Regions from separate parts of the Streptomyces sp. NPDC048338 genome, predicted to be linked through region 3. Evidence: riboswitches for the same ligand, from Rfam matches in the RefSeq annotation. Region 3 holds a riboswitch; each other region holds the start of a gene.

Region 1 (7,587 bases), on a different contig from region 3:
TGTACGTCCTGTACATTTTTGACAGAGTCATCCGCTCCGGGAGGCGCCCCACCATGTACCGACCCGACGCCCGCTACGTGCTGCCCGAGTTCACCGAGCGCACCGGCCACGGCACCCGCACCCTCGACCCCTACTCCAAGCTGCTCGACGAGCGGATCGTCTTCCTGGGCACCCCGATCGACGAGACCTCGGCCAACGACGTCATCGCCCAGTTCCTCCACCTGGAGTACGCGGCCCCCGAGCGCGACATCTCCCTCTACATCAACTCCCCCGGCGGCTCCCTCAGCGCGATGTCGGCGATCTACGACACGATGCAGGTCGTCACCTGCGACATCGAGACCACCTGCCTGGGGCAGGCCGCGTCCGGCGCCGCCGTCCTGCTGGCCGCGGGCACCCCCGGCAAGCGGATGGCGCTGCCCGGCGCGCGGATCGTGCTCCAGCAGCCGTCGATGGACGAGCCGGCGCAGGGGCAGCCGAGCGATCTCGACATCCAGGCCAGGGAACTGCTGCGGCTGCGCACGATGGTGGCCGGCATGCTGGCCACCCACACCGGCCGAAGCCGCGAGCGGATCGACGCCGACATCGACCGGACGACGGTCCTCGACGCCGCGGCGGCGACCGCCTACGGACTGGTGGACCACGTCGTCCGCAACCGTGCCGCGTCCGGCGGCGCCGGGGGGCGGTGAGCCGGCCGTGGTCCCCGAACTGCCGCCGCTGCCCGCGCTGACGCGCGCCGAGGGCGAGCTCGTCGACGCCTACCTCGAGGTCGTGGACCTGCTCGGGCGTATCAATCCATCCAGGACATTGCATACTTATGGGGCGTTGCGTGCGGCGCAGGCGCTCGTGGGCAGGGCGACGGCCCTGCGCGACGCGCTGACGACCATGCACCTGCGCGGCGAGAGCGAGGTGCACACCGAGACGCTGGCCCACGCGCTCCGCGTGCTGGACGGGGAACGACGGTCCGGACGGGTCACCGTGTCGGAGCCGCCGTCGAGTTGACATTCAGGCGTGTCGTGTCGAGGTCCGGTCGGCCCAGTGCGACCGCAGAAATCCTCCCCCGTACGGCGTAGTCGACGAATCGACATGTGGCTGGGGCGAGTTGCGCGAGAGGTGCACACATCTGGCGGAATCGGATGTTCCTCCGCTGGTACGAGGCTTGCTGACCACCCTTCGGAAGATCACGAAACCTGCTTGTCCACCCGAATGGATCAGTCGTGAGGAGCCTCACATATCGCCGTTTCAGCTCGGTTTTCGACCGGTTCGTGGGTCAAGATCCCTGACGACGACAAGCCCCCGCCACCGCGGCGGGGCGGTCCGGGCGGACGCCGAGTCCTGCCGCCGTCCCGGATGTCTGGTCGACAGGAGTGGATCGGCAGGAGTGGAGGACCCGAGCAGTACGGAACGGCCGGCCAGTGGGGCCGTTCCTTGGGGTGAAGCCGCAGCCGCGGCCGGGCAACTTCGCCAGTCCGAACCCGACAGGTCATCCTTCACAGGCGGCTGACGAAGGGTTGCGCATGACTGCGCAGATTCATGTCCCGTCCCTGCTGTCCCGGGCCGGAGCCGTCTCGGCTCTCACCCTCGCCGCCGTCGGCGGCACGCTGCTGGCACCAGGTGCAGCGCCGGAGGCCCAGGCCGCCACGACGTACGCCGGCAAGGCGCTGAACGTCGCGGCGTCGAAGAAGGGATCGCCGTACAGGTACGGAGCGAGCGGGCCCACCAGGTTCGACTGCTCGGGGCTCACGCTCTACTCGTACAGGAAGGCGGGCAAGTCGCTGCCCCGAACCGCGCAGCAGCAGTACAACAAGACCCGGCACATCGCCGCCTCCGGCAGGCAGAAGGGCGACCTGGTCTTCTTCCACTCCGGGGGGAGGGTGTACCACGTGGGCATCTACGCCGGCAGCGGCAAGATCTGGCACTCCCCCAAGACCGGCTCCTGGGTGAAGCTCGACCGGATCTGGTCCTCGAAGGTCTACTACGGCCGGGTTCGCTGACACCCTCGCAGGAGACCCTCCCACGGCCTCCTACGACCCCCTGACGGCCGCTCAGGACAGCGGGCGGCCTGCCCGGCGGGTCCCACGACGGGGACCCGCCTCCTGACGAAGGGCGCGACGGCCGACGGGCCGGAGGGTGCGGCGGCGCCGCCGCACCCTCGCACACCGACCGAGGCCCCGTCCGGGCCCCCTAGGGCCTGTCTTCAAAGTAGCGCCGCGAGCCAGGCGGGACTTTGAAGACACCCCCTAGTTCGGGGTCGCCGTCCACGGGAGGTTGATCCAGACGGTCTTGCCGCCCTCGTCGGTCGGCGTGACCGAGAGGCGGCCTCCCGCCTCGGCGGTGAGGATGCGGATGATGACCATGCCCCGGCCGTTGTCCTGCTGGACCGCCGCGGGCAGGCGTCTCGGCCAGCGGGGATAGCTGTCGGTGACACCGATGTGGAGCTGTTCCTCGCGCACCAGACGGACGTCGACGGTGAACGTGGGCGACTGGCCGAAGGTGTGCTGGACGGCATTGGTGGCCAGCTCCGACACGATCAGCCGGACGGTGTCGGCGGTGTCGCTGCCGCCCGCGAGCCCCCATCCGGTCAGGACGTCGGCGACGTACCTCCGGGCTTCGGAGACCGAGGCCGGATCGCTCGGCAGAGTGACGGTTGCTTCCTGGTGATCTGCCATGGCGACGCTGTCCCTTTCCCACCGGGGCCAGCCCCGGATTGCGCTTCGCGCCAGACTGCCACTTCTCGTGCCACCATGAGGGTCGATCCACCAAGATATGCATATATCTATCGCCCGAAGCGGTGAACTCTGCTACAGGCAGGGGATTTTGAGGGCGTGAGGCAGGTGGTGACGCCCGGCACGCGTACGGCGCGGGCGGGAACGGCGGAGCCGGTGCGTCAGGCCGGTGGGGCCGTACGGAGGATCGTCGAGACCGCCTTGCCGATCTCCAGGTCCGTCAGGTCCGCCCGGGCCGTCAGCCGCAGGCGCGAGATGCCGTCGGGCACCGACGGGGGACGGAAGCAGCCGACGGCCAGGCCCTGTTCGCGGCAGTCCGCCGCCCACCGCAGCGCCGCGTCCGGCGACGGGGCGCGTACCGAGACGACGGCCGCGTCCGGGCGCGCGGCGGTCAGGCCCGCCTCGGTGAGCAGCCGGTGCAGGGTGGTGGCGACGGTCCGGGCGCGGCCGGCGAGCGCGGGCTCGTCCTGGATCAGGCGCAGGCCCGCGAGGGCGGCGGCCGCCGCCGCGGGGGCGAGGCCGGTGTCGAAGATGAAGGTCCGGGCCGTGTTGACCAGGTGCTCGATGACGCGGGCCGGACCGAGGACGGCACCGCCCTGGCTGCCCAGTGACTTGGAGAGGGTGAGGGTGGCGACCACGTCGGGGTCGCCCGCGAGGCCGGCCTCGTGCAGCGCGCCCCGGCCGCCGTGGCCGAGGACGCCGAGGCCGTGGGCGTCGTCGACGACGAGCGCCGCGCCGTGTTCACGGCACGCCTCGGCGTGTTCGGCCAGGGGGGCCTTGTCGCCGTCGACGGAGAAGACCGAGTCGCTGACCACGAGGGCCCGGCGGCCGTCGTGGGCGCGCAGCGTCTTGCGCACCGCCTCCGGGTCGACGTGCGGGACGACGGCGGTCTCGGCGCGCGAGAGCCGGCAGCCGTCGACGATCGAGGCGTGGTTGCCCGCGTCCGAGACGATGAGCGCGTCGCGGCCGCTCAACGCGGTGAGCGCGGCGAGATTGGCGGTGTAGCCGGAGGAGAAGACGAGGGCGGCCTCGAAGCCGCAGAACTCGGCGAGTTCGCGTTCGAGCCGGGCGTGCAGCCGGGTGGAGCCGGTGACGAGACGGGAGCCGGTGGAGCCCGCGCCCCAGCGGCGGGCGGCCTCGGCGGCCGCCTCGGTGATCTCCGGGCGCCGTGTCAGGCCGAGGTAGTCGTTGCTCGCCAGGTCGAGGAGCTCCGATTCCGCGGAGCGCGGCCGCAGCGTACGGACGAGCCCGGCGTCCGCTCGCCGGCGCGCCTCGGCTTCGGTCCAGTCGAACGCGGTGCGGCGCGTGTCCTCGTCCCGATGCATGAGGCAGATCCTTTTGTAGGCAGCGCACAGACCCTAACGCTCCGCGGGCAAGGTCAGGGTGTGGCCATGCCCACACATCAAACGGCCTCGTTTGTTCAGTTCCTCCTTGGCCGCGGGGTGTGCGGTAAGCGAGGATCAGCCTTTATGGACCTGCTGAACACGCTGGTGGACAAGGGGCTTCGGCGCGAACTGCCGACCCGTGAAGAAGCGCTCGCCGTGCTGGCGACCTCCGACGACGAACTCCTCGATGTGGTGGCCGCGGCCGGCAAGGTGCGCCGCCAGTGGTTCGGACGCCGGGTGAAGCTCAACTATCTGGTCAATCTGAAGTCCGGGCTGTGCCCCGAGGACTGCTCGTACTGTTCGCAGCGGCTCGGCTCCACGGCCGGGATCCTCAAGTACACCTGGCTGAAGCCCGACGAGGCCTCCGAGGCCGCCGCGGCCGGTGTCGCGGGCGGCGCGAAGCGGGTCTGCCTGGTGGCGAGCGGCCGCGGTCCGACGGACCGGGACGTGGACCGGGTCGGCAAGACCATCGAGGCGATCAAGGAGCAGAACGAGGGCGTCGAGGTCTGCGCGTGCCTCGGTCTGCTCTCGGACGGCCAGGCGGAGCGGCTCCGGGCCGCGGGAGCCGACGCGTACAACCACAACCTGAACACGTCCGAGGGGACGTACGGGGAGATCACGACCACGCACACCTACGCGGACCGCGTGGACACCGTGCAGAAGGCGCACGCCGCCGGTCTGTCGGCGTGCTCCGGTCTGATCGCGGGCATGGGCGAGAGCGACGAGGACCTGGTCGACGTCGTGTACGCGCTGCGCGAGCTCGACTCCGACTCGGTGCCGGTGAACTTCCTGATCCCCTTCGAGGGCACGCCGCTGGCCAAGGAGTGGCACCTCACCCCGCAGCGCTGCCTGCGGATCCTGGCGATGGTCCGCTTCGTCTGCCCCGACGTGGAGGTGCGGATCGCCGGCGGACGCGAGGTGCACCTGCGCTCGATGCAGCCGCTGGCGCTGAACATCGCGAACTCGATCTTCCTGGGCGACTACCTCACCAGTGAGGGGCAGGCCGGTCAGGCCGACCTCGACATGATCGCGGACGCGGGCTTCGAGGTGGAGGGCGCGGGCACGACGACGCTGCCGAGGCACCGTGTCGACGCGGCCGCCGCGGTGGGCGGCTGCGGCTCGCACGCCGAGGCCGGGGCGGGCGGCGGCTGCGGCTCGCACGAGCAGGGCGGCGGTTGCGGCCCGTGCGGCGGGCACGCGGCGCCTGCGGAGGCCGCGCCGGTGGCGGCGGCCGGGTCCGCCGGGGAGGGCGAGGGCCCGAACGCCCGGACCGACCTCGTGGCGGTGCGGCGCCGGGGCGCCGGCACGGACCTCGCGCCGAATGCGTAACAGCGAACTGCTGGCACTGGACCGGGCGCACGTCTGGCATCCGTACGGCCCCATGCCGGGCCGTACGGATCCGCTGGTCGTCGCGTCCGCGTCCGGTGTGCGCCTCGGTCTCGCCGAGCCGGTGCACGGACGGACCGAGCTGATCGACGGCATGTCCTCGTGGTGGTCGGCCATCCACGGCTACAACCACCCCGTGCTGAACGAGGCGGCGCGCGACCAGCTGGACCGGATGAGCCACGTCATGTTCGGCGGGCTCACCCACGAGCCGGCCGTCCGGCTGGCCGCCCGGCTGGTGGAGATCACCCCCGGTCCGCTCCGGCACGTCTTCCTCAGCGACTCGGGTTCCGTCGCCGTCGAGGTCGCGGCCAAGATGTGCCTGCAGTACTGGCGCTCGGTGGGCCGGCCGGGCAAGCACCGGCTGTTCACCTGGCGCGGCGGGTACCACGGGGACACCTGGACGCCGATGTCGGTGTGCGATCCCGAGGGCGGGATGCACGACCTCTGGTCGGGCGTGCTCCAGAAGCAGGTGTTCGTCGACGCGCCGCCCGCCGAGTACGACGAGGCGTACGCGGAGCTGCTCCGCGAGCGGATCGGGCAGCACGCGGAGGAGCTGGCCGCGGTCATCGTGGAGCCGGTGGTGCAGGGTGCCGGAGGCATGCGCTTCCACGCTCCCGAGTACCTGCGGGTCCTGCGCGAGGCGTGCGACGAGCACGACGTCCTGCTGGTCCTCGACGAGATCGCCACCGGCTTCGGCCGCACGGGCGCGCTGTTCGCCGCGGACCACGTCGGCGTCGCGCCGGACGTCATGTGTGTCGGCAAGGCCCTGACCGGCGGTTACCTGTCGATGGCGGCGACGCTGTGCACCTCGCGGGTCGCCGACGGCATCTCGCGCGGCGAGGTCCCGGTCCTGGCGCACGGCCCCACGTTCATGGGCAATCCGCTGGCCGCGGCGGTGGCCTGTGCCTCGATCGACCTGCTGCTGTCCCAGGACTGGGCGGTCGAGGTCAAGCGGATCGAGGCGGGACTCCGGGAGGGGCTCGCGGCGGCGGCCGACGTGCCCGGTGTACGGGACGTGCGGGTGCTCGGCGCGATCGGTGTCGTGCAGCTCGACCACGAGATCGACATGGCGGCGGCCACGGAGGCGGCGGTGCGGGCGGGCGTGTGGCTGCGGCCGTTCCGCGACCTGATCTACACCATGCCGCCCTTCGTGACCGGCGACGCGGACGTGGCCCGTATCTGCGAGGCGGTCCGCGCGGCGGCCGCGGCGGGCTGACCGCTTCCGCCCCGGAGCGAGGCGGGGGCGCGGATCTCGGTGCGAATCCGGGGTCCGCGCCCCGGCACAACGGGCCGTCCGGAGGCCGGGGCCGTACGACGGCGCCCGGTGACCGGCTCCGGCCGATCGGTACTTCGCCCGCCGCCCGTGCGTGGCGGCGGGTCCTCGGAAAGGACGCAGCACACCATGACCGTCATCGTCGTCAGCGGTACGGGTACGGAGATCGGGAAGACGATCGTGACCGCCGCGGTGGCCGCCGCGGCCACCGCGACCGGACGTTCGGTGGCCGTGCTCAAGCCGGCGCAGACCGGACTCGAGCCCGGCGAACGCGGGGACGCGGACGAGGCCGTCCGGCTCTCCGGCGCCGCCGCGTCGGTCGAACTGGCCCGTTTCCCGGAGCCGTTGGCGCCCGCCACGGCCGCCCGGCGGGCGGGGATGGCGCCGGTGGGCCCGTCGGAGATCGCCGCCGCCGCCTCGAAACTCGCCGCGGAGCACGATCTCGTCCTGGTGGAGGGAGCCGGCGGGCTCCTCGTCCGCCTCGACGCGGACGGCGGCACGCTCGCCGACGTGGCCCGGCTGCTGGACGCACCGGTCCTGGTGGTGACGCCGGCCGGGCTCGGCACCCTCAACTCCACCACCCTGACCGCCGAGGCGCTCCGGGCGCGCGGCGTCGCGCAGCTCGGCGTGGTGGTCGGCAGCTGGCCGGCCGCCCCGGACCTGGCCGAACGCTGCAACCTGACGGACCTGCCCGAGGCGGCCGGCGGGCCGCTGCTCGGGGCCGTACCGGCGGGCGCGGGCGCGCTCGAGCCGGCGGCGTTCCGCGTGGCGGCGCGGACCTGGCTCGCCCCGGCACTGGGCGGCGAATGGGACGCGGATT
Region 2 (7,587 bases), on a different contig from region 3:
GGGCACGGCGGTGCTCCACAGCCTCACCCCGCTCGGACACGCGCTGCTGGCCGGGGGCTGACCGACGACGGCACGGGGCCCGAAGGCCCGGTGTCTCACGGAGGTGAGCCGTCCGCCGTCCGGGAGGCGAGGGGCGTGCCCCTCCCTCACCCGACAGCGTCCAGGAAGGCGAGGACCCGCTCGGTGAGCAGGGCGGCCGCGGCCGCGTCGTGGGAGGGCAGGCTGCTGTCGGCGAACAGGTGGTGCTTGCCGGGGTAGAGGAACAGTTCGGCCCGCTCCGTGGCCGCGACGAGCGCGCGGGCCGCGTCGAGATCGCCGTCGCCGACGAAGAACTCGTCCGCGTCCATGCCGTGCACCTGGACGGGGACGTCGTCGGGCCAGGCGGCGCCGAACTCGGTGACGGGGACGCAGGCGTCGAACAGGAGCGCGCCACGGGCGCCCGGCCTGGTCTGCGCCAGCCGCTGGGCGGGCAGCACCCCGAGGGAGAAGCCGGCGAGGACGAGCCCGGCCGGCAGCGGTTCGGCGGCTCGGACGCCCCGCTCCGCGATCGCGCCGAAGCCGATGGCCTGGGCGTGGGCGGCGCCTTCCTCCAGGGTGTCGAACGTCCGACCGTCGTACAGGTCGGGGACGTGCACGGTGTGGCCGTGCCGGCGGAGCGTGTCGGCGAAGGCCGTGACGCCCGGCGTCAGTCCCTGTGCGTGGTGGAAGAGCAGTACCTCGGCCATGTGGGTCCCCTCTCGCGGGTGGGCCGGCCTCGGCGGCACGGCCCCGGTGCCGTGCTCGCCCCGGCCGCCGTCCGGTTCAGGTCCGGCGGGCCAGCAGGTAGACGCGGCGGGTGTCGACCTCGTGAGCGTAGTGGCCGCGCTCCATCCGCATCTCCACGGTGAACCCGGCGTCGGCGAGGAGTCCGCTCACCCGGGAGGGGTCCAGGAAGCGGAAGTCGACGTCCACCTCGTGCCCCCACCACTCGTCCAGGTGCCGCACTTCCTCGCCCTGGTGGAAGGAGACCAGGAGCAGCCCGGTGGGGCGCAGCACGCGGTGTGCCTCGGCGAAGGCGCGGCCGAGCTCGTCGGGGGCGACGTGGATGACGGAGTAGAGGGCGACGGCGGCGTCGAACTCGCCGTCCTCGGCGGGCAGCGCGAGCAGGTCGCCCTCCCGGAAAGCCGCCTCGCGATGGCGTCGTGCGGCGGTCGCGACCATGCCCGGGGAGAGGTCGATGCCGACGGCCCGCGCGCCGTGCGCGGCGAGCCAGCCGGTCACGTGCCCGGGTCCACAGCCGAGGTCGGCGACGGCGGCCCCCTGCCCGGCCTCTTCGAGGAGTGCGCCGAGCAGGGCCCGGTCGAGCGGCTTCCCGTCGAGTTCGTTCCCGAGCCGGGTGGCGTACTCCTCCGCCACGGTGTCGTAACTCCGCCGGACGGCCGCGTGGTCCACCTGATCCCCCATGTCCCCAGCATCCCACGGGTCCATGACCGGAGGCGGCCCGACGGCGGTCCGTACCCGCGCCGTTCAGCCGGGGGTGCGCGCGGCACCCTCACGAGTTCGGCCGGGCAGGCGGAGTCGTGCGACCCCGTGGCCGCGTGGGCGCGCGCCCGCACCCTGCTCGGGGCCTGACCGCCCCGGGCAGGAGGAGGAACACCGGGCACGGATCGCTGGGCGGTCACGACCGCCCTGCGCGGCCGGACGGGAGCATGGCGGCACGGGGGACCGGAGGCGTGTCCGGGACGCGGATCCCGGCGAGCGGAGAGAGCCCGGACGGCGAGTCGCCACATCGGCGCGCATAAAAGGCCATAAAACGACCACCCACCCCATGAGCATCAATCTTCCTTTGCTCGGAATTATGGGGTGATGTCGGACATTTCTTTCAGGTGACATGGCTCACGGGGCATCGGCCGCCCTCCCCGCCCTCGGGCCCCATCTCCCCGTGATTCAGGGAAGTTCGGGGCTTCACGGGCCCCCGCGAGGCCGTTTATCACATCGTCGAGACGCCTTGTTCCCGACGGTATTCCTCGCCTACGGTCACCTCCATTCGGATGGAACGCCGAATCCTGCCACCATCCGCAATTCCCACTATTCACCGCCGGCAGGAGCGGGGGACCCAAGTATTCGCCGATCCGGATTCCGGAGCGGCTAGGGGTGAAGTCGCACGTGTGCGGCCGGGCATCTCCAGCCCGAACCCGACAGCTCACCCCGCAGGCTCCGGAGAGGAATCCGTCATGCCTGCAAACGGTAAGCACCGTCGCCCGAAGCGCCGTCCGCTCGCCCGCGGTATCGCCCTCGCGAGCACGGGTGGAGCCGCACTGGCCCTCCCCCTCGTCGCCTCCGCGACCGCCCACGCCGCCCCTCGCACCGCGCCCGAGATCACCCCGGCCATTGCCACGGCGAACGCGGCAGCAAATGTGTCGCAAAAGATCACGGAATCGCTGCCGGCGGCACCGGCCGCAGCTCCCAAGACCTACACCGTCGTGCCGGGCGATTCTCTTTCGATGATCGCCTACGAGCAGGGTGTCCGGGGCGGCTGGAAGGTTCTCTACCGGGCCAACCACGCTGCGGTCGGTGACAATCCGTCACTCATTCACCCGGGTCTCAAGCTGACGCTGCACCGCAATTCCGCGGCGTCGCAGCCCAAGTCCCCCGCTCCCGCGCAGAAGTCGAAGGCGGCCAAGCCGGCGAAGTCCTCGTCCGCCGACCGGGCCAGCCGTTCCGAGCAGCGCACCGCGCCCGCGCCCCAGGCCCGGCAGACCCAGCAGGCGGCTCCGGCCGCCGCCCCCGCCGCCGTGAAGAGCTACACGAACGACCTCGACGGCTGGATCCGGGAGTCGCTGGACGTGATGGCCCAGCACGGCATCCCCGGCTCCTACGAGGGCATCCACCGCAACATCATGCGCGAGTCCTCCGGCAACCCGCAGGCCATCAACAACTGGGACTCCAACGCCGTCGCCGGCACCCCCTCGAAGGGCCTGCTCCAGGTCATCGAGCCCACCTTCCTGGCGTACCACGTGCCCGGCACGTCCATGGACATGTACGACCCGGTCGCCAACATCACGGCCGCGTGCAACTACGCCGCCGACAAGTACGGCTCCATCGACAACGTCTTCGGCGCCTACTGACGGGGCCACGGCGCCTCCTGACGGGCGCGCCGGCCCATACGACGGGGAAGGCCCCGACCGCTCGGGGGTCGGGGCCTTCCTCGCGTGCCGGGCCCGCCGTCGGGGCCCGCGGCGCGCGCCGCCTACAGCACGCCCCGCCGCCACTCCCGGACGAGCAGGTGGCCGAGGTAGAGCCCGCCGATGGCCATCGTGTAGATGCCCACGGGCAGGTTGTCGAGGTACGGCATCTGCTGGGCGGCGAGATCGGCGAGGACCAGCAGCAGCGCACCCACCAGCATCGACAGGGCGAGCTGGGGACCGGACCCGCGCGACAGCCGCTTGGCGATCTGGGGGGCGGTCAGGGAGATGAAGGCGATCGGCCCGGCCACGCTCACGGCGGCGGCCGACAGCACGATCGCCAGGGTGACCGCCGCGGTCTTGGTCCTCCCGGGACGGCCGCCCAGCGCGGCGGCGGTGTCGTCGCCCATCTCTCCGATGCCGATGTCCCGCGAGAGCAGGACGGCGAGCGGAAGCACCACGGCCAGCACGAGCCAGATCGTGGTCGCGTCGTCCCACGAGCGGGCGGACAGGCTGCCGTTGACGTAGGCGCTCAGGACCGTCGCCTTGTCCCGTTCCACCGCGTACACGACGTACTGGATGACGGCGACGGCCATGGCGGAGACACCGATGCCGGCGACGACGAGGCGGACCGGGTTGCGGAAGCCCGTCCCGGTCGACATGTAGACGAGCACCATGGCCAGGACGGCGCCGAGGAGCGCGCCGACCGGGACCGGTACGACGTCCGGGAGGAGCAGGGCGACGATGGCCGCGCCGGCTCCGGCGCCCGCGCCCAGCCCGATGACGTCCGGGCTGCCGAGCGGGTTGCGGGTGACCGACTGGAACAGCGCGCCGGACAGGCCGAACGCGGCGCCGGTGCCGATCCCGACGACCAGACGCGGTCCGCGCAGCCGGTTCAGGACGAAGGCGTTCTTGCCCTCCGCTCCTCCCAGCAGGGCCGCGGGGAGGTCGGGCAGCCGGATGCCGAGGCGTCCCAGGGTGAGGGTGGCCACCGCTCCGACGACGATCAGCAGCAACAGGCCGAGGGCCAGGACGACGGTGGAGGTGCGGATCGGCAGCGACACCGCGCCGCCGATCCTGAGCACGTGCCGGCGCGGCGCCGTCCTGACGGGTGCGGGCGCCGGGGCCTGACGGGCGCTCATGCGCTTCCTCTCATCCTGCGGACCGCCAGCAGCAGCGCGGGCGCCCCGATGAACGCGGTGATGACACCGACCATGACCTCCTGCGGGCGCAGCAGCACGCGTCCGACGACGTCGGCGGAGAGCAGCAGCGCGGGACCGACGAGGGCGGAGAAGAGGATCTGCAGACGGAAGTCGACGCCGACGAGGGCCCGTACGAGGTGGGGCACGGCGAGGCCGACGAAGGCGATGGGTCCGACGGCGGCGGTGGCCGCCGCGCTGAGCAGGGTCGCCGCGAGCAGTCCGGCCGCCTTGACCCGTGCCGGGCGGGCGCCCAGGGAGGTCGCGGTGTCGTCGCCCAGTGCCGTCACGTTGAGACCGGGGGCGATCACGAGGGCGACGAGGAGGCCGACGGCCGCGAACGGCACGACCGACCAGAAGACGTCGAAGTCCCGGCCGCCGAGGGCTCCGACGACCCAGTAGCGGTAGCTGTCGAAGACGCGCGGACGGCTCAGGGTGACGGCCTGGATGAAGGCCGCGAGGACGGCGGACAGGACCGCGCCGGCCAGCACGAGACGGGCCGGGCCGGCGCTGGTGCCGGCGGATCCGATGACGTGGACGACGAGTCCGGCCAGCAGGGCGCCGGGCAGGGCCCACCACAGGGTGGCGGCCTGGCCCGTCACCCCGAGGAAGGCGGTCGCGGCGACGATGCTCGCCGAGGCGCCCGCGTTGATGCCGAGGAGGCCGGGCTCGGCCAGCGGGTTGCGGGTGACGCCCTGCATGAGGGTGCCGGCGACCGCCAGGCACACGCCGGCGAGCACGCCGATCGCGGTCCGGGGGTAGCGGCTCTCGACGACGGTGGTGAGGTAGGCGTCGCCATGGCCCCTGAGGACGTCCATGACGGAGCCGAACGAGGTGGTCTTGCTGCCGAACATCACGCTCGCGAGCATCGCGAGCGCGAGGACGGCGAGACAGACCGTCAGAGACAACGCCAGCCGGGCGGCACCGGCACGCGAGGTGCTGGTACCGCCCGGCTCGACGAGCGTGGAGGAAGCCATGCGAAGGGAACCGTGCTTACTTCCCGGCCTTGGCGACGGCCTTGTCGATCAGGGGCAGGTAGCGCTCGATGCTCCACGGCACGGTCAGCGGGTTGATCATCGAGGAGGCCGTGACGAACGGGGTGTCGTGGCTGTAGACGATCGCGCCCTTCTTGACCGCGGGGATGGCCCCGTACAGCGGCTGGGCCTCGATCTCCTTGCGCGACTTCTCGTCCATGTAGAACGTGAAGGCGACGTCGCTGCCGGACAGCTTGTTGGCGTTCTCCAGGCCGATGAGGGCGGAGTCGGTGCCGTCGGTCTCCTTGAAGCCGTTCACGACCGGGTCGACCTTGAGGCCGAGGGACGTCAGCATCTCGACGCGCTGCTCCTTCGGCTTGAAGACGCCGAGGGTGCCGGGGCCGGTGTTGTAGATGTACGAGAACGTCACGTTCTTGTAGTTCGGCCGGGTCGCGGCGGCGTCCGCCAGCTGCTTGCGGATCTTCGCCGTCAGCTGCTTGCCCTCCTCGGGCTCACCGAGGGCCTTGGCGACGATGTCGATCTGCTGGTCCCAGTCGGTGCTCCACGCCTTGTCCGGGTAGGCCACGGTCGGCGCGATGTCCTTCAGGACGTCGTACTGCTCCTTGGTGACGCCGGACCAGGGCGCGAGGATCACGTCGGGCTCGAGCTCGGTGATGGCCTCGATGTCGAGCTCCTCCATGCCCTTGAACTGCTTGGGGAGCTTGCCGCCGGACTTGGTGACGGCCTCGTGGATCCACGGCAGGTAGCCGGTCTTGTCGCTGCCCCAGGGGTAGCTCTCGATGCCGACGGGGGTGTGGCCGAGGGCGATGGCGGTCTCGGCGGAGCCCTGCCCGAGGGTGACGACGCGCTTGGGCTGCTTGGTGATGGTCGCCTCGCCGAGCGCGCTCTTGATGGTCACGGGGAAGGCGGCGCCGGAGGCCTTCGCCTCGCCGGAGCCGGCGGTGTCCTTCTTCTCGCCCGCGCCGCAGCCCCCGACGAGGAGGGCGAGCGTGGCGGCGGCGGCCGTGGCGACGACTGCGCGACGGCGTGTGCGGGTCACTGCGAGGGTCATGGACGATCCTTCTCTGCGGGCAGTCGGCAGGCGGAGGGGACCCACGCGCACGGAACGCGCGCAGGCCTGATCCCGGCTCCGGAAGCCGATAAGTACTTAGGCAAAGCTAAGTTAGGTTTCCCTTATCTCCAAATCAAGGGTTTCACACGGCCGATCCTTCGTCATCGCAGGTGGGCGCCTGTCGATGTGACGGAAGGATCACGTCCGTAAGGTCGCCGGCTTCAGCAGTCGAGCCGCAACGGCGGCCGCCAGACCTGGCCGTCGCCGGGAGTGCCGAGGGCGGGCCGGTACCGGAGGGGCACGAGATGGGTGCCCGCTGCCGCCTCGTTCCGGGTGCCGAGCCAGAGGTCGATGATCTGCCAGGGCCGGCCGTCCAGGACGCTCACCGTCCGCGGCTGGCCTCCGCAGCTGTTGCCGTTGAAGATGCGGCGCCCGTACACGGGCGCGCCCCAGCCGACGTTCCCCGGGGCGCTCCAGCCCGAGTACAGGGAGGCGGAGGTGGCGTAGCCGATGGGGGTGCCGGCGCAGTAGCCGCACCCCTGGTCGGAGTAGGTCAGGACGTACGTGCGGTGTACGGGGTCCCAGAATCCGCCCGGCCCCTCGACGTGGGAGAGGCCCGCGACCTTGGCGACGCCGACACCCGGTTCGCCGCCGCTCCCCCACTCGTCGAGCTGCTGGAGCGAGAGCGCCGCGGTGCCCGGCCTGGTGCAGACGAGCGCCGGCCGGCCGCCGGGCTCGCCCGACTCGATGAAGCCGAAGTCGCCGTTGCCCCGGCAGATGTCGAGCGTCGGCTTCCGGTACCAGCCGGACGGCGAACCGGCGGTGGGGCCGCAGGGGCCGAGGGGGCCGTCGCATCCCATCGCGTTGTAGGCGTGCGGCGCGCCCAGGTTGTACTGCCGCGGCGCGTTGAACCACAGGACGAAGGCGCCGTCGTCCCTGCCCCAGCCGGACCGCCGGAGCATCCTCGGGTTGAAGCAGCCCTGCCCCGTACCGCCGCAGGTGTCCTGCCAGGTCTGACGGGTGGACGGATCGTCCGAGCCGGGATCGAAGAGCAGACGGGGCGCGGACCACGGCCCCTTGAGCGACGGCGCCGTCGCCACGCCGAAGCCGCACCAGGGGGTGCGGGCGACGAACCACTCGTAGCCGCAGCCGTACATCGTGCCGTACATGAAGTACGT
Region 3 (7,587 bases):
TCCGCTGTTCACCGTGCTCACCGGCCTGGGCTTCGGGTTCGCCGCGCTCGTCGCACGGCGCAAGCGCGTCCGGCGGATCCTGCTGCCGGTGGCCGGCCTCGTCCTCGCCATGGGGATGCACGCGCTGTGGAACGGCTCGGCCGTCTACGCGGCCTGGGGGTTCCTCGTGGTCTACGGCATGTTCATGGTGCCCGCCTTCGGGCTGCTGACCTGGCTGGCGATATGGAGCCGGCAGCGGGAGCTGCGCACGATATCCGGCCAGCTCCCGGCGTACGCGGCGGCCGGCTGGCTCTCCCCGTCCGAGCCGCTCGCCCTCTCCTCGATGCGGGCCCGCTCGATGGCCCGCTCCTTCGCCGCCCGGACGTACGGCCGGCCGGCCGCGCAGGCGGTCGGGGAGTACGAGGCCTTCGCGACGACGCTCGCGTTCCTGCGCCACCGCGCCCAGCGCGGTGACGCGGACCCCGACTTCACGGCGCGCGAGCAGGAACTGCTCCACCACCTCTGGCAGCGCAGGGCCGTCGCCTCGCCCGCGCTGACCTATGCGGCGCGGGCGACCGGCCGGGTCTGGTCGCCGCCTCAGTACCTGGACTACGGCGGCTACAACCCGTACCGCAGCTGAGGAACCGTCCCGTCGGATCATCCCGGTCTCCCGGGAACGACCGGACGGCCCCCGGGGCCGACCCTGCCGGCGCCCCCTGTGCCCCGCCCCGCGGGGCGAACGCTCAGGCGGAGGCCGCGTCCAGTGCCGCCAGCTCCGCCTCGTCGAGCACCAGGTCCGCGACCGCCACCAGGGCCGGCAGCTGCTCGACCGTACGCGCCGAGGCGATCGGCGCCGCGACGGTCGGCCGGGCCGCGAGCCAGGCCAGCGCCACCGTGGCGGGCTCGGCCCCGTGCGCGCGGGCCACGGCGTCGAGCGTGTCGAGCACCGTGCGGCCCCGCTCGGTCTCCAGATGCCGGCCCGCCCCCGCGGCCCGGGCGCTGTCGACCGCGGTCCCCTGCCGGTACTTGCCGGTCAGGAAGCCCGACGCCAGCGCGAAGTACGGCACGGCCGCGAGTCCGGCCCGCTCGGCGGTGTCCAGGAGCTCGCCCTCGTAGGTGTCGCGGGAGACCAGGTTGTAGTGCGGCTGGAGCGCGACGTAGCGGGTGAGTCCCTCGGCCTCGGCGAAGTCGAGGGAGGCCCGCAGCCGCGCCGGGGAGATGTTCGACGCGGCGACGGCACGGACCTTGCCGTCCTTCACCAGCTGGTCGAGCGCGGTGACGATCTCCTCGACGGGCACGGACTCGTCGTCGAAGTGCGTGTAGTACAGGTCGATGTGGTCGGTGCCGAGCCGGCGCAGTGACTCCTCGGCCGCCGCCTTGATCGTGACGGGAGCGAGTCCCTTGTACGAGGGGTGGGCGCCGACCTTGGTGGCGACGACGATCTCGTCGCGGTTGCCGCGGGACGCCAGCCACCTGCCGACGATCGTCTCGGACTCGCCGCCCTGGTTGCCCTCGGCCCAGGCGGAGTAGGAGTCGGCGGTGTCGACGAAGTTGCCGCCGGCGGCGGCGTAGGCGTCGAGGACGGCGAAGGACTGCGCCTCGTCGGCGGTCCATCCGAAGACGTTGCCGCCGAGCGCGAGCGGGAAGACGTGCAGGTCGGAGGAGCCCAGCGGGCGAAGAGAGGTCATGGGTCGGTGAACGACCGGCGGCGGGGCCGCTATTCCGGCGGTCCTGGCGCGGGGTTCGTCGCCAGGGCCGCCGTGGCCGGGGAGGTCCCCGGGAGGATCAGACCGACAGGCCCTTGCTCGCCAGCCAGGCCGCCGGGTCGACGCCGTCGCCGCCCGGGGTGTGGACCTCCAGGTGCAGGTGCGGGCCGGTGACGTTGCCGGTGGCGCCCACGCGGCCGATGGTGTCGCCGGTGCCGACCGACTGGCCCACGCCGACGGTCATCGAGGACAGGTGGCAGTACCAGACCTCGGTGCCGTCCGACAGCTCCAGGACGATGCGGTAGCCGTACGAGCCCGACCAGCCGGCCGACTTGACCGTGGCGCCGTGCACCGCCTTGACCGGCGTGCCCGTGGGGGCCGCGAAGTCCAGGCCGGTGTGGTAGCCGGAGGACCACATCGAGCCGGACTCGCCGTAGGTCGAGGTGAGCGTGTACGAGGACGTGGGCAGCGCGTAGCTGGCGGCGAGCTTGGCCAGGCGCTCGGCCTCGGCCTTCGCCGCGGCCTCCGCCTCGGCCTTCTTCTTCGCCTCGGCCGCCGCCTTCTCGGCCGCGTCCGCCTGGGCCGCGGCCTCCGCGGCGGCCTTCTCGGTCGCCGCCTTCTCCGTCGCGGCCTTCTCGGCGGCGTCGGCGGACGCCTGCTGCTGCTCGGCCTGCTGGAGGATGCGGGCGCGCAGCGCCTCGCCGGCGTCGCCGCCCTCCGTCTTGCGGTCGGCGCCGTCGACGGGCGCGCCGACGGAGGCCGTGAGCGCGTGCAGGTCGTTGCCGGAGCCGGCGGTCGTGTTCCGGTCCTCGTCGCCGGAGATCAGCGCGCCGACGCCGGGCAGGTCCTCGGCGTCCGGCAGGTCGAGGTCGGGCAGGGCTATGGAGACCGGCGGCTTCTCCTGCGCGGTGGCCAGGCCGCCCGCGCCGACGGCCGCGATGACACCGACGCCGAGGACGGTGGAGGAACGGGCGAAGCCCGAGCGCTGCTTGACGACCCGGTGGCGGCCACCGGCCCGGCTCTGCTGGCGGAGGGTCTCCTCGGTGGGGTTCCACTCGCCCGCCGCGCCGTCGGGGTCGGTCCCGGCGGCACCCGAGGCACCGAACGCATGGAAGGGGGCTTCGGGGGCAGGGGTGTTGGACGCCACGGAGGCGTACTCCTTTCCTTCCTTGCCGCCTACCGGGTTAGCTGACGGGTTCGGAGCAGGAAGGTCTCCTACGGGCGCCCTCGCACAGGTGCGAGAGTGTCCGATTCACCCCAAGTGGTGGTTCCCCGGTTCCCTTTCGGAATTCGGCGCGTGCGCACGGTGCCGTCTCTTGCGACGACTGGGACGACCGCGCTGCGTTATCGAACGTTAATAGACACGGGGGTCCGATTCCAAGCTGTTCCTCTTGATCGTTCAAGAGATTGATGCACTACAGGGCGATTTGACCGCCGCTCAGGAGTCATCCGTTCGAGACTCCTTATCTGACGTTGCATCAATTGTTATCGCAGCGGTACCTCGCGACTACGCATGGTCACCCCGCCGGGTCTCCGGGACCGGGGTGGCCGCCTCAGGGCACCACCGGCATCGTCCGGCGGCGCTCCGGCTGGCCCTGCACCGGGCGGCCCACGGCCAGCAGCGCCATGTCGTCCGTCGATCCGCCGCCCGTGTAGCGGCGGACGTCGTCGACCAGCGCGTCCAGCAGTTCCTCCGGACCGGGGAAGATCCGCCCGGCCAGGCGGCCGCCGGGCTCGTAGAAGGCGCCCGCCGCGTCGCGCGCCTCGGACAGCCCGTCGGTGTAGAAGAGCAGTGTCGAGCCCGGCGGGTAGGGGGTCTCGTCGGCCCGGTCCGGCCAGGCGGCCAGCGCGCCCATGCCGAGCGGCAGCGCGGCCTGGCTCGGCTCCAGATGTTCCAGCGCCCCGTCCTGGAGCAGCAGCAGCGGCTCGGGGTGGCCACGGTTCACGACTCGAACGAGACCGTCGCCGCGGGGGATCTCGGCCAGGACGGCGGTGGTGAAGCCCTCGAAGGCGTCCAGGTCGTCCCGGCGGGTCCCCTCCCGGGTCAGCGCCCGCTCGAGTCTCTGCGCCACCCCCTCCAGGGTCGCCTCCTGCTCGGCCGCCTCCCGGAACGCGCCGATCACGACGGCGACGGCCTCGACCGCCTCCAGCCCCTTGCCCCGCACGTCGCCGACGACGAGCCGCACGCCGTACGGGGTGTCCTGGACCGCGTACAGGTCGCCGCCGATGAACGCGTCCGCCTGCGCGGCCTCGTAGCGGGCCGCGATCTGCAGCCCGCCGATCCGCTCGACCGGCGTGGGCAGCACCGCCTTCTGGGCGGTCTCGGCGATCACCCGGGCGGAGGCCAGCTGCCGGCCGCTGCGCTGGACCACGCGGTTGATCACCATGGCCAGCGCGGAGACGGTGATGACCGTGAGGGTCTCGGTGGCCGAGGGCGGCTCCGTGGTGGTGCCGTTGTAGATGTGCAGCCCGACGCACGCCAGCACGGCCGCGATGCCGGTCAGCAGGGTCGTCAGTTTCGAGAAGAAGGGGGCCGCGATGAGCGGCGCGGCCGAGAACATCGGCGCCGCGGTGTACGCCGACGGGGTCGCCAGGTCGAAGACGATGCCGCCGAGGATGACGAGCGGGGGAAGGGCCCGGACGAAGCGGCGGGTCCGCTCACCGCGCGGGCGTGCGGGGCTCCCTGTGCCGTCACCCGCCGATCGCTGCCCCACCTGTGCTCTCCTGCCCGGTCCTTGCACGGCGACGGACCGTACCGCGCCCTCCCCAGCCTGGAGGCCGCCGCCCGGTGCGGCGACCCCCGATGCTCCGATCGGAGGAGCCTCGGCCCTCCCGGGCCGCCGGGAACCCGGCAGCATCGGAAAGACCCTCAGAGGTTCCGCTCCGCGTAGATCTCCATCGCGTCCCGGACCAGCAGCGCCGTGCCCTCGCCGTGCTTGTCGTAGTTGGCGGTGAAGCGCGGGTCGTCGACGTACATCCGGCCGAGGCCGATCACGTAGTCCTTCGACGGCGTCGTGGTGGCCGACAGCCAGCGGACCTGCCGGTGGGCGATCGCCTGCACCTCGTCGCTGTCGGCCGCGAGTCCGTCCCGCGCCGCCTGCCCGAAGTCGCGCGCGATGCCGGCCTGCTCGTCCGTGAACGCCTGCTTCTGCTCGGCGCTGAGCGAGCGCCACCAGCGGTCGCCCTTCTCGTACGCCTCGCGTCCCCAGCGCTCGGTGACCTCCGCCTCGTACCGGGTGTGGTCGAATCCGTCGAACACTTCTTCCGCCATGAGCTCTTCTCCGTTCTCGGTCTTGTGGAGAGTGGTCCGGACGGCTTCGATCTGCCGTCCGATGCGCTCCCGCTCCTGTTCGAGCAGGACGAGATGGGTGCGCAGGGCGGCGGACGGATCCCGCTGCCCCCGCAGGACCTCGGCGATGGCGGGCAGGGACAGCCCCAGCTCGCGCAGCAGCAGGATGCGCTGCAACCGCACGAGCGCCGCCTGGTCGTAGTACCGGTAACCGTTGGCGCCGATCCGGCTGGGTTCCAGCAGCCCGCGTTCTCCGTAGTGCCGGAGAGTGCGGCTGGTGGTCCCGGCCTTCCTGGCGATCTCTTGGATCGACCACTCCATGCCCGAAACGCTAAATCTTGACGTTGCGTAAAGGTCAAGCGCGCGGAAGGGGGATCCGGGCGGGACCGGAAGGGGCGCGGGGGAAGGGGAACACGACGAAGGCCCGGATCCGTGAGGATCCGGGCCTTCGTTTGCTACTGAGTAGCGGGGACAGGATTTGAACCTGCGACCTCTGGGTTATGAGCCCAGCGAGCTACCGAGCTGCTCCACCCCGCGTCGGTGAACATGACCTTACGGCATGGGCGGCGGATACGGAAATCCGTTTCCTCAGCAGCCGCAGTCCTCGGCGTCGACCGGTGCGGTCAGCGGGTCCGCGTCCTTCGTGGCGGGGCCTTCCCACGTCTCGTACGCAAAGCCCTCGCGCACCCAGTACTCGAATCCGCCGAGCATCTCCTTCACCTGGTAGCCGAGCTCGGCGAGGGCCAGTGCGGCGCGGGTGGCGCCGTTGCAGCCCGGGCCCCAGCAGTAGGTGACGACCGGCACCGCCTTGTCGAGGAGCTGCTCGGCCTGCTCGGCGATGAGCGCGGTCGGCAGGTGGATCGCGCCGGGGACGTGCCCCTGGTCCCAGGAGGCGGTGGAGCGCGAGTCGAGCACCACGAAGCCGGGGTCGCCGCCGGCCGCGAGGACGGAGGCGACGTCCGAGACGTCGGCGTGGAAGGCGAGGCTGGCGGAGAAGTAGGCGGCCGCCTCGGCGGGAGCGGCCGGCGGGGTACGAAGTACGGCGTTGACCTGCGCTGTTGTCGTCATGCGTGAAAATCTACGACTCAAGATCACCCCGCTGAAGTGGTGAATCCCGGAGCCGGTGGCGATCGGCCGGGGATTTCCGGGCGTTCGGCGCACGGGGGCGGGGATCTCACGGAGCGGACGGCCGGTGACCGGCCGGCTGTCACACCCGACGGACCTCATCCGTCATGAACGGTGACGGGACACGACGAGGGAGGGCACCGATGGACGAGAAGGATCTCCTGGCCGAGCGCTTCCAGGCCGACCGCGGCCATCTCCGCGCGGTCGCCTACCGGATGCTGGGCTCGCTGAGCGAGGCCGACGACGCCGTCCAGGAGACGTGGCTCAAGCTCGGCCGGTCCGACGTGAGCGGGGTGGCGAACCTCAGCGGCTGGCTGACCACGGTCGTCGGCCGGGTCTGCCTGGACATGCTGCGCTCGCGCGCCTCGCGCCGTGAGGAACCGCTGGAGCACCACGTCCCCGATCCGGTCGTCTCCGCGACCGAGGGCGCCCCGGACCCGGAGCACCAGGCGCTGCGGGCCGACTCGGTGGGTCTGGCGCTGCTGGTCGTCCTGGAGACACTGGCGCCGGCCGAGCGGCTGGCGTTCGTGCTGCACGACATGTTCGCGGTGCCTTTCGAGGAGATCGCGCCGATCGTGGCGCGCACCCCGGCCGCCACCCGTCAGCTCGCCAGCCGGGCCCGGCGCCGGGTCCAGGGCGCGAGTCCCGCCTCGCCGCCGGACGCCGGCCGGCAGCGCCGGGTCGTGGACGCCTTCCTGGCCGCCTCCCGGGGCGGCGACTTCGACGGGCTGCTCGCGGTCCTCGACCCGGACGTGGTGCTGCGGGCGGACGGCGGGACGCTGCGCGCGGGTGCCTCCCAGCGGGTCGTCGGCGCCGAGGCGGTCGTCCGTCAGGCCCTCACCTTCGCCCGGTTCCGCCACGACTCCCGCCCGGTCCTGGTCAACGGCGCCCCCGGTGTCGTCTCGCTCGCGGACGGCCGACCGGCGGCGCTCATGGCCTTCACGGTCGACGGCGACCGGATCGTCGAGATCCACGTCCTGGCGGATCCGGCCCGGCTGGCGGCCCTGTCCCTCGGGTGTCCGGCCCCCGGCACCCCGGCGGCGGGAGCGCCCTCCGCCTGACTCCGCCCCAACCGGCCGCGCGGCCGTGCCCTCTGACGGCGGGACGGCTCATCGCGGGGGTGGTGGCGCGGACGACGAAGCGCCCCGCCCGGTCGGAACCGGGCGGGGCGCTTCGTGGGGGAGGCGAGGCCGTGACCTCGCTCCCCTTCAGGTAGGCCGTGTGGGACTCGAACCCACAACCAACGGATTAAAAGTCCGCTGCTCTGCCAATTGAGCTAACGGCCCTCGGCGCAAGGGCACCCCCGCAGCATAGCCGGATCATGCCCCGCAGCCGATCGGGTATCCGTCCCGGGCGGGTCCCGGGCGGGTCCCGCCCGCCTCTCGGGGGGCGTGGGGCCCTGGCGGGGTGCGGTCGGGCGGCCGGGACGGGCGGGTCGGCGAGTGGACCGGGCGCGGCGCGAGAACGTCACCTCGCCGTCGGCGGGCA
Region 4 (7,587 bases), on a different contig from region 3:
AACCGGGGCCTGCGCGCCGGGCTGCTGCGCTATCGCGACGGCGCCAAGGTCTACAGCGGCGCCCGCTTCACCGGGACCGACTTCGCCGCGGACATGGAGCTCCAGCTCGGCGCGCTCGTCGAGGCGGGCTTCTCGCTGCACCAGGCGGTACGGGCCAGCACCACGGCGTACATGTTCACGCTGGGCTTCGTGACGGAGGAGCAGGGCGCCGAGCCGGTGCCGGGGCAGCCGCGCGAGGGCTTCGACGTCGAGCGGCGGGCGGAGCGGCTGGCCGAGTACCCGCTCTCGGCGGCGGCCGGGACGGAGCTCTTCACCGACTACGACACCGGCTTCGAGGACGGACTGCGCCTGATCGTCGCCGGGATCGAGGCGACGTACGCGCCCACGGTCCCGCCCCGCGACCCGTCCTGACACCGGCCCTCGCCCGGGCCGCGGGACGGCGAACGCCCCCTGTCCCGCGCCGTGGCGCGGGACAGGGGGCGTTCGCGTGGGGTCGGAGCGCTATCCGAGAGGGCCGGCCAGGGAGGCCACGGCCGCGGTCGGCGGGGTGCCCGAGCCGTCCCGTCGCGGGTCGGTCTCCGGGAGCTCTACCGGCGTGCCGTTCTGCTGCGCCGCGCGGGCCGGTGCCTCGCCCGCCCAGGCCAGCAGGAGCATGTCCTCGCCCTTCAGGAACCGCTGGCAGCGCACACCACCGGTCGCCCGTCCCTTGCGGGGGTACTGGTCGAACGGCGTCAGCTTCCACGACGTGCCGGCCGAGTCGTCCAGCGTGCCCGTGGAGCCCGCGACCGTGAACACCACCGCGTCCGCTCCCGGATCCACCGCCGTGAACGAGAGCACCTCGGCACCGGCGCCGAGCTTGATGCCCGCCATGCCGCCCGCGGGACGGCCCTGCGGGCGCACCTGGGACGCCTGGTAGCGCAGGAGCTGGGCTTCGGACGTGATGAACACCAGGTCCTCCTCGCCCGTGCGCAGCTCGGTCGCGCCGACGATCCGGTCACCGTCCTTGAGGGTGATGACCTCCAGCTCCTCCTTGTTCGCCGGGTAGTCCGGCACCACCCGCTTCACCACGCCCTGGAGCGTGCCGAGCGCCAGGCCCTGCGAGGACTCGTCGAGCGTGGTCAGGCAGACCACCGTCTCGTCGTCCTCCAGGTTGAGGAACTCCGTCACCGGCGCCCCGCCGGCGAGGTTCGGCGCGGACGCGGTGTCCGGGAGCTGGGGCAGATCGATCACCGCGAGCCGCAGCAGGCGCCCGGCCGAGGTCACGGCACCGACCTCGCCCCGCTGGGTGGCCGCGACGGCCGAGACGACCACGTCGTGCTTGACCCGCCTGCCGTCCTCCGCCGCCGGCACGTCCGCCTTCGCCGTGCGGGCCAGCAGGCCCGTCGAGGAGAGCAGCACCCGGCACGGGTCGTCCGCGACCTGCAGGGCCACGGCCGCGACCGGCGCGCCCGCCGACTCCAGCAGGACCGTGCGGCGGTCCGTCCCGAACTTCTTCGCCACCGCGGCCAGTTCGGCGGAGACGAGCTTGCGCAGCTCGCTGTCCGAGTCGAGGATCCCGGTCAGCTCGTCGATCTCGCCGTTGAGCCGGTCGCGCTCGGTCTCCAGCTCGATCCGGTCGAACTTGGTGAGCCGGCGCAGCGGGGTGTCCAGGATGTACTGCGTCTGGACCTCGCTCAGCGAGAAGTGCTCGATCAGGCGCTCCTTGGCCTGCGCGGAGTTCTCGCTGGAACGGATGAGGCGGATGACCTCGTCGATGTCGAGCAGTGCGACGAGCAGGCCCTCGACCAGGTGCAGCCGGTCGCGCTTCTTGCCCCGGCGGAACTCGGAGCGGCGGCGCACCACCGTGAAGCGGTGGTCGAGGTAGACCTCCAGGAGCTCCTTGAGCCCCAGGGTGAGGGGCTGACCGTCGACCAGCGCCACGTTGTTGATGCCGAAGGACTCCTCCATCGGCGTCAGCTTGTACAGCTGCTCCAGGACGGCCTCCGGCACGAAGCCGTTCTTGACCTCGATGACGAGACGCAGTCCGTGGGCGCGGTCGGTGAGGTCCTTGACGTCCGCGATGCCCTGGAGCTTCTTGGAGCCGACCAGGTCCTTGATCTTGGAGATGACCTTCTCGGGGCCGACCGTGAAGGGCAGTTCGGTGACGACGATGCCCTTGCGGCGGGCGGTCACGGTCTCCACCGTCGTCGTGGCGCGGATCTTGAACGTGCCGCGGCCGCTCTCGTAGGCGTCCTTGATGCCGGACAGGCCGACGATCCGGCCGCCGGTCGGCAGGTCGGGTCCGGGCACGAAGCGCATGAGCGCTTCCAGGTCCGCGTTCGGGTGGCGGATCAGGTGTCGGGCGGCGGCGATCACCTCGCCGAGGTTGTGCGGCGGCATGTTCGTCGCCATGCCGACGGCGATCCCGGACGCGCCGTTGACCAGCAGGTTCGGGTACGCGGCGGGGAGCGCGACCGGCTCCTGCTCCTGGCCGTCGTAGTTCGGCGCGAAGTCGACGGTGTCCTCGTCGATCGACTCCGTCATCATCAGCGCCGCGGCGGCCATCCGGGACTCGGTGTACCTCATGGCGGCCGGCGGGTCGTCGTTGCCGAGGGAGCCGAAGTTGCCGTGGCCGTCGACGAGGGGGACGCGCATGGAGAACGGCTGGGCCATCCGGACCATGGCGTCGTAGATCGACGAGTCGCCGTGCGGGTGCAGCTTGCCCATGACCTCGCCGACGACGCGCGCGCACTTCACGTAGCCGCGGTCGGGGCGCAGGCCCATCTCGTTCATCTGGTACACGATGCGGCGCTGCACCGGCTTCATGCCGTCGCGGGCGTCCGGCAGCGCGCGCGAGTAGATCACCGAGTACGCGTACTCGAGGAAGGAGCCCTGCATCTCGTCGACGACGTCGATGTCGAGGATTCTCTCCTCGAACGCGTCGTCCGGCGGCGGTGTCTTCGTGCTGCGGCGGGCCATCGCGGCTGCGGCTCCTTCACCAACATGGTTGATCTGACGCGGACCATTGTGGACCGTGCCACTGACAAGTCCGACCGCGACCCGGTCAAGGCGTCCGTCGGCCGTACGCGAGCGCCGCGGTACCCGGAAGAGGGACGCCACGAACCTGCGGGAACTTCGCCAGGTGTCAGCGCGCTTGCATACAGTGGCAGGACTTTTCCACATCGCGATCGAAGGGACGTACATGCCCATGGGTCACACGGCCACAGCCGAGGCCGGCTCCGGAGGCCTGACAGCGACCGAGCACCGGCTGGCCAACGGCCTGCGCGTGGTGCTCTCCGAGGACCACCTGACCCCGGTCGCCGCGGTCTGCCTCTGGTACGACGTCGGTTCGCGCCACGAGGTCGCGGGCCGCACCGGCCTGGCCCACCTCTTCGAGCACCTGATGTTCCAGGGATCGAAGCAGGTCCACGGCAACGGCCACTTCGAGCTGGTCCAGGGCGCGGGCGGTTCGCTCAACGGTACGACGAGCTTCGAGCGCACCAACTACTTCGAGACCATGCCGACCCACCAGCTGGAGCTCGCGCTCTGGCTGGAGGCGGACCGCATGGGCTCGCTGCTCACCGCGCTGGACGACACCTCGATGGAGAACCAGCGGGACGTCGTCAAGAACGAGCGCCGCCAGCGGTACGACAACGTTCCCTACGGCACCGCCTTCGAGCGGCTGACCGCGCTGGCCTACCCGGACGGCCACCCGTACCACCACACCCCGATCGGCTCCATGGCCGACCTGGACGCGGCCACCCTGGAGGACGCGCGGGCCTTCTTCCGCACGTACTACGCGCCGAACAACGCGGTGCTGTCGGTCGTCGGCGACATCGATCCGGCGCAGACCCTCGCCTGGATCGAGAAGTACTTCGGCTCCATCCCGTCCCACGACGGCAAGCTGCCCCCGCGCGACGGCACCCTGCCCGACGTCATCGGCGAGCAGCTGCGCGAGGTCGTCGAGGAGGAGGTCCCGGCCCGCGCGCTGATGGCCGCCTACCGCCTGCCGCACGACGGCACGCGCGAGTGCGACGCCGCCGACCTGGCCCTGACCGTCCTCGGTGGCGGGGAGTCCTCCCGGCTGCACAACCGCCTGGTCCGCCGCGACCGCACGGCCGTCGCCGCCGGCTTCGGGCTGCTGCGGCTCGCGGGCGCCCCCTCGCTCGGCTGGCTGGACGTCAAGACCTCCGGCGGCGTCGAGGTGCCCGAGATCGAGGCCGCCGTCGACGAGGAGCTGGCCCGCTTCGCGGCCGAGGGCCCGACGCCGGAGGAGATGGAGCGCGCGCAGGCCCAGTTGGAGCGCGAGTGGCTGGACCGGCTCGGCACCGTCGCCGGCCGTGCCGACGAACTGTGCCGCTTCGCGGTGCTGTTCGGCGACCCGCAGCTCGCCCTGACCGCGGTGAACCGCGTCCTGGACGTCACCGCCGACGAGGTGCGCGCGGTGGCCCAGGCCCGCCTGCGTCCGGACAACCGCGCGGTCCTGGTCTACGAGCCGGTCGCCGCCGAGCAGAGCGACAGCGACGAGGAAGAGGGAGCGGAGCAGTGACCGACGCCGCCGCGTCTTTGACGAGCATGGAGTTCCACCCGCAGCCGACGCCCGGTGCGGCCCGCCCCTGGGCCTTCCCGGCCCCGGACCGCGGCGCGCTGGACAACGGCCTGACCGTGCTGCGCTGCCTGCGCCCGGGCCAGCAGGTGGTGGCCGTGGAGATCTTCCTCGACGCCCCGCTGGACGCCGAGCCCGAGGGCCTGGACGGCGTGGCCACCATCATGGCCCGCGCCCTGTCCGAGGGCACGGACAAGCACTCCGCCGAGGAGTTCGCCGCCGAGCTGGAGCGCTGCGGCGCCACGCTCGACGCGCACGCCGACCACCCCGGCGTCCGGGTGTCCCTGGAGGTGCCCGTCTCCCGGCTGCCCAAGGCCCTCGGCCTGGTCGCCGAGGCCCTGATCGCGCCGGCCTTCGTCGAGACCGAGATCGAGCGCCTGGTGCGCAACCGGCTCGACGAGATCCCGCACGAGACGGCGAACCCGGGGCGCCGGGCGGCCAAGCAGCTCTCCAAGGAGCTGTTCCCGGCCGGCTCGCGCATGTCCCGGCCGCGGCAGGGCACCGAGGAGACGGTCGCCGCGATCGACGCCTCGGCCGTCCGTGCCTTCTACGAGGCCCACGTCCGCCCCGCCACGGCCACCGCCGTCGTCGTCGGCGACTTCACCGACGTGGACGTGGACAAGATCCTCGCCGAGACGCTGGGCGCCTGGACGGGCGACACCGCCGAGGCCCGCCCCGTCCCGCCGATCACGGCCGACGACACCGGCCGGGTGGTCATCGTGGACCGTCCCGGCGCCGTCCAGACCCAGCTGCTGATCGGCCGCGTCGGGGCCGACCGGCACGACCGCGTATGGCCCGCCCAGGTCCTCGGGACGTACTGCCTCGGCGGCACGCTCACCTCCCGCCTGGACCGCGTGCTGCGCGAGGAGAAGGGCTACACCTACGGTGTCCGGTCCTTCGGGCAGGTGCTCCGCTCCGACGGCGCGGGCAACGGCGCCTCGATGCTCGCCATCAGCGGATCCGTGGACACCCCCAACACCGGACCGGCACTTGACGACCTGTGGAAGGTGCTCCGCACCCTCGCCGCCGAGGGTCTGACGGACGCCGAGCGGGACGTGGCCGTGCAGAACCTCGTGGGCGTGGCGCCGCTCAAGTACGAGACGGCCGCCTCCGTCGCCGCGACGCTCGCCGACCAGGTCGAGCAGCACCTTCCGGACGACTACCAGGCGCAGTTGTACGCGCGGCTGGCCGAGACGGGCACGGTCGAGGCGACCGCCGCCGTCGTCAACGCATTCCCGGTGGACCGTCTGGTCACCGTCCTCGTTGGCGACGCCGCCGCGATCGCGGACCCGGTCCGTGCGCTCGGCATCGGCGCAGTGACCGTCGTCTCCGGCTGATTGCCGAGACCGGTGGCCGAAAAGGCACGGCAGCGGGACCCCGATCGAGTGGTATGTCGGGGTCCTCTGCTTTGTCCGGAATGGAGGGCTGAGTGATCGTTTGCCCTGTGGCATGTCTTACAAACGGGCCTGTCTGTTTGGCGATTGAAAGACGGTCCGCTTAGCTTCGTTCCGGCTGTCCGCCAGTTGCACCCGCCGCGCCCGCGGCATCGGACAGTCATCGCCGAGTCCCCGTCAGGCGCGAGCCTGGGGAGCCGGGGACCCACAACGAAGTCCCTGGGGTGAATCGGACGCCTTCGCACCCGTGCGGAGGGGCCCGTAGGAGACCTTCCTGCTCCGAACCCGTCAGCTAACCCGGTAGGCGAGAAGGAAGGAAAGGATCAGCCACTACATGGCGTTCACCCGTGCCACCGGGAAGCATCGTGGACCGAGCCGTATGGCGCGCCGTGGCGCCGGCATCGCCGGCATCGCCACCCTCGCCACCACCGGCGTCATCGGAACCCTCGCTTCCCCGGCGCTCGCCGCCGACACGGAAGCCCCCTCGCTGGAGGACACCGGCCTCAACCAGACCGTCGTCGCCGACGTCCTGGCGGACACCGTGAGCGCCCAGGCCGCCGCCCAGGAGCGGGAGGCCGTCGAGGCCGCCGCCCGGGAGAGGGCCGCGGCGGAGGCCAAGCGCAAGGCCGAGGCCCGCGCCAAGGAGATCCGCCTGGCCAAGGAGCGCGCGGCCCGCGAGGCCGAGCGCAAGCGCCTCGCCTCCTTCCAGCTCCCCGTCGCCGGTTCGTACGTCAGCACCGGCTACAAGACCGGCGGCTCGCTCTGGTCCTCCGGCAGCCACTCCGGGGTCGACTTCCACGCCTCCTCGGGCACCAAGGTCGTCTCCGTGGGCTCCGGCACCGTCGTGGAGGCCGGCTGGGGCGGCGCGTACGGCAACAACATCGTCATCCGGATGCACGACGGCACGTACACCCAGTACGGTCACCTCTCGGCGATCAGCGTCTCGGTCGGCCAGACCGTCACCCCGGGCCAGAAGATAGGTCTCTCGGGGTCGACCGGTAACTCCACCGGTCCCCACCTCCACTTCGAGGCCCGCAGCACCGCCGAGTACGGCTCCGACATCAACCCGATCGCGTACCTGCGTGCGCGCGGTGTGAGCGTCTGAACCCCGCCCGCGTCAGAAAAGCCCCGGCTCGTACTGAGCCGGGGCTTTTTTGCAGGCCAAAAGAAATCCATGGGCCGACGGTGGCCTTCGGAAATATCCCTCTGCTGCAATAGAGTTCACGAAGGGTCGGCGAACAGGCGTCCATCGGATGGGTTTCGCGCGGATTAAGGCGGAGGTCGAACATGCGCATTCCCGCGCACTCGGTATGCACGGCGATCCGGGACGACATCGTCTCCGGTGTCTTCGAGCGCGGCAGCCGGCTGACCGAGGAGCAGCTGGCGCGCCGCTACGGAGTCTCCCGCGTCCCGGTCCGCGAGGCCCTGCGCACCCTGGAGTCGGAGGGGTTCGTGGTCACCCGCCGGCACGCCGGGGCCCATGTCGCCGAGCCCACCGAGCAGGAGGCGGCGGACCTGCTGGACATGCGGGCCCTGCTGGAGCCGCTGGGCGCCGCGCGCGCGGCGCAGCGCCGCACCGAGGCCCATCTCAAGGTGCTGCGCGGCCTG

What was found. A riboswitch is a leader RNA that binds a small molecule or an ion and turns the genes downstream of it on or off. The one in region 3 is predicted to bind cyclic di-AMP.
Positions count from the first base shown of each region.
Region 1: linked by a shared signal. The riboswitch ahead of ACGFZF_RS25080 (C40 family peptidase) and the one ahead of ACGFZF_RS35105 (M23 family metallopeptidase) in region 3 are both predicted to bind cyclic di-AMP.
Region 2: linked by a shared signal. The riboswitch ahead of ACGFZF_RS19115 (transglycosylase SLT domain-containing protein) and the one ahead of ACGFZF_RS35105 (M23 family metallopeptidase) in region 3 are both predicted to bind cyclic di-AMP.
Region 4: linked by a shared signal. The riboswitch ahead of ACGFZF_RS13715 (M23 family metallopeptidase) and the one ahead of ACGFZF_RS35105 (M23 family metallopeptidase) in region 3 are both predicted to bind cyclic di-AMP.

Region 1 is NZ_JBICYQ010000011.1:105,050-112,636, reverse strand. It holds gene ACGFZF_RS25090 (ATP-dependent Clp protease proteolytic subunit) at 54-686, shown strand; gene ACGFZF_RS25085 (hypothetical protein) at 694-999, shown strand; cyclic di-AMP (ydaO/yuaA leader) riboswitch at 1,314-1,511, shown strand; gene ACGFZF_RS25080 (C40 family peptidase) at 1,515-1,991, shown strand; gene ACGFZF_RS25075 (ATP-binding protein) at 2,238-2,666, opposite strand; gene ACGFZF_RS25070 (8-amino-7-oxononanoate synthase) at 2,885-4,048, opposite strand; gene bioB (biotin synthase BioB) at 4,193-5,437, shown strand; gene ACGFZF_RS25060 (adenosylmethionine--8-amino-7-oxononanoate transaminase) at 5,430-6,710, shown strand; gene bioD (dethiobiotin synthase) at 6,897-7,587, shown strand, end outside.
Region 2 is NZ_JBICYQ010000007.1:378,334-385,920, forward strand. It holds gene ACGFZF_RS19100 (winged helix-turn-helix domain-containing protein) at 1-61, shown strand, start outside; gene ACGFZF_RS19105 (dienelactone hydrolase family protein) at 147-725, opposite strand; gene ACGFZF_RS19110 (class I SAM-dependent methyltransferase) at 802-1,443, opposite strand; cyclic di-AMP (ydaO/yuaA leader) riboswitch at 2,027-2,209, shown strand; gene ACGFZF_RS19115 (transglycosylase SLT domain-containing protein) at 2,214-3,107, shown strand; gene ACGFZF_RS19120 (FecCD family ABC transporter permease) at 3,230-4,306, opposite strand; gene ACGFZF_RS19125 (FecCD family ABC transporter permease) at 4,303-5,340, opposite strand; gene ACGFZF_RS19130 (iron-siderophore ABC transporter substrate-binding protein) at 5,357-6,409, opposite strand; gene ACGFZF_RS19135 (hypothetical protein) at 6,631-7,587, opposite strand, start outside.
Region 3 is NZ_JBICYQ010000019.1:94,877-102,463, reverse strand. It holds gene ACGFZF_RS35115 (PrsW family intramembrane metalloprotease) at 1-619, shown strand, start outside; gene ACGFZF_RS35110 (aldo/keto reductase) at 723-1,667, opposite strand; gene ACGFZF_RS35105 (M23 family metallopeptidase) at 1,765-2,832, opposite strand; cyclic di-AMP (ydaO/yuaA leader) riboswitch at 2,844-2,991, opposite strand; gene ACGFZF_RS35100 (PP2C family protein-serine/threonine phosphatase) at 3,239-4,543, opposite strand; gene ACGFZF_RS35095 (MerR family transcriptional regulator) at 4,555-5,295, opposite strand; tRNA gene ACGFZF_RS35090 (tRNA-Met) at 5,438-5,511, opposite strand; gene ACGFZF_RS35085 (rhodanese-like domain-containing protein) at 5,563-6,042, opposite strand; gene sigJ (RNA polymerase sigma factor SigJ) at 6,243-7,160, shown strand; tRNA gene ACGFZF_RS35075 (tRNA-Lys) at 7,313-7,385, opposite strand.
Region 4 is NZ_JBICYQ010000005.1:102,920-110,506, forward strand. It holds gene ACGFZF_RS13695 (TetR/AcrR family transcriptional regulator C-terminal domain-containing protein) at 1-411, shown strand, start outside; gene ACGFZF_RS13700 (DNA topoisomerase (ATP-hydrolyzing) subunit A) at 502-2,958, opposite strand; gene ACGFZF_RS13705 (pitrilysin family protein) at 3,182-4,528, shown strand; gene ACGFZF_RS13710 (M16 family metallopeptidase) at 4,555-5,922, shown strand; cyclic di-AMP (ydaO/yuaA leader) riboswitch at 6,134-6,301, shown strand; gene ACGFZF_RS13715 (M23 family metallopeptidase) at 6,314-7,084, shown strand; gene ACGFZF_RS13720 (GntR family transcriptional regulator) at 7,267-7,587, shown strand, end outside.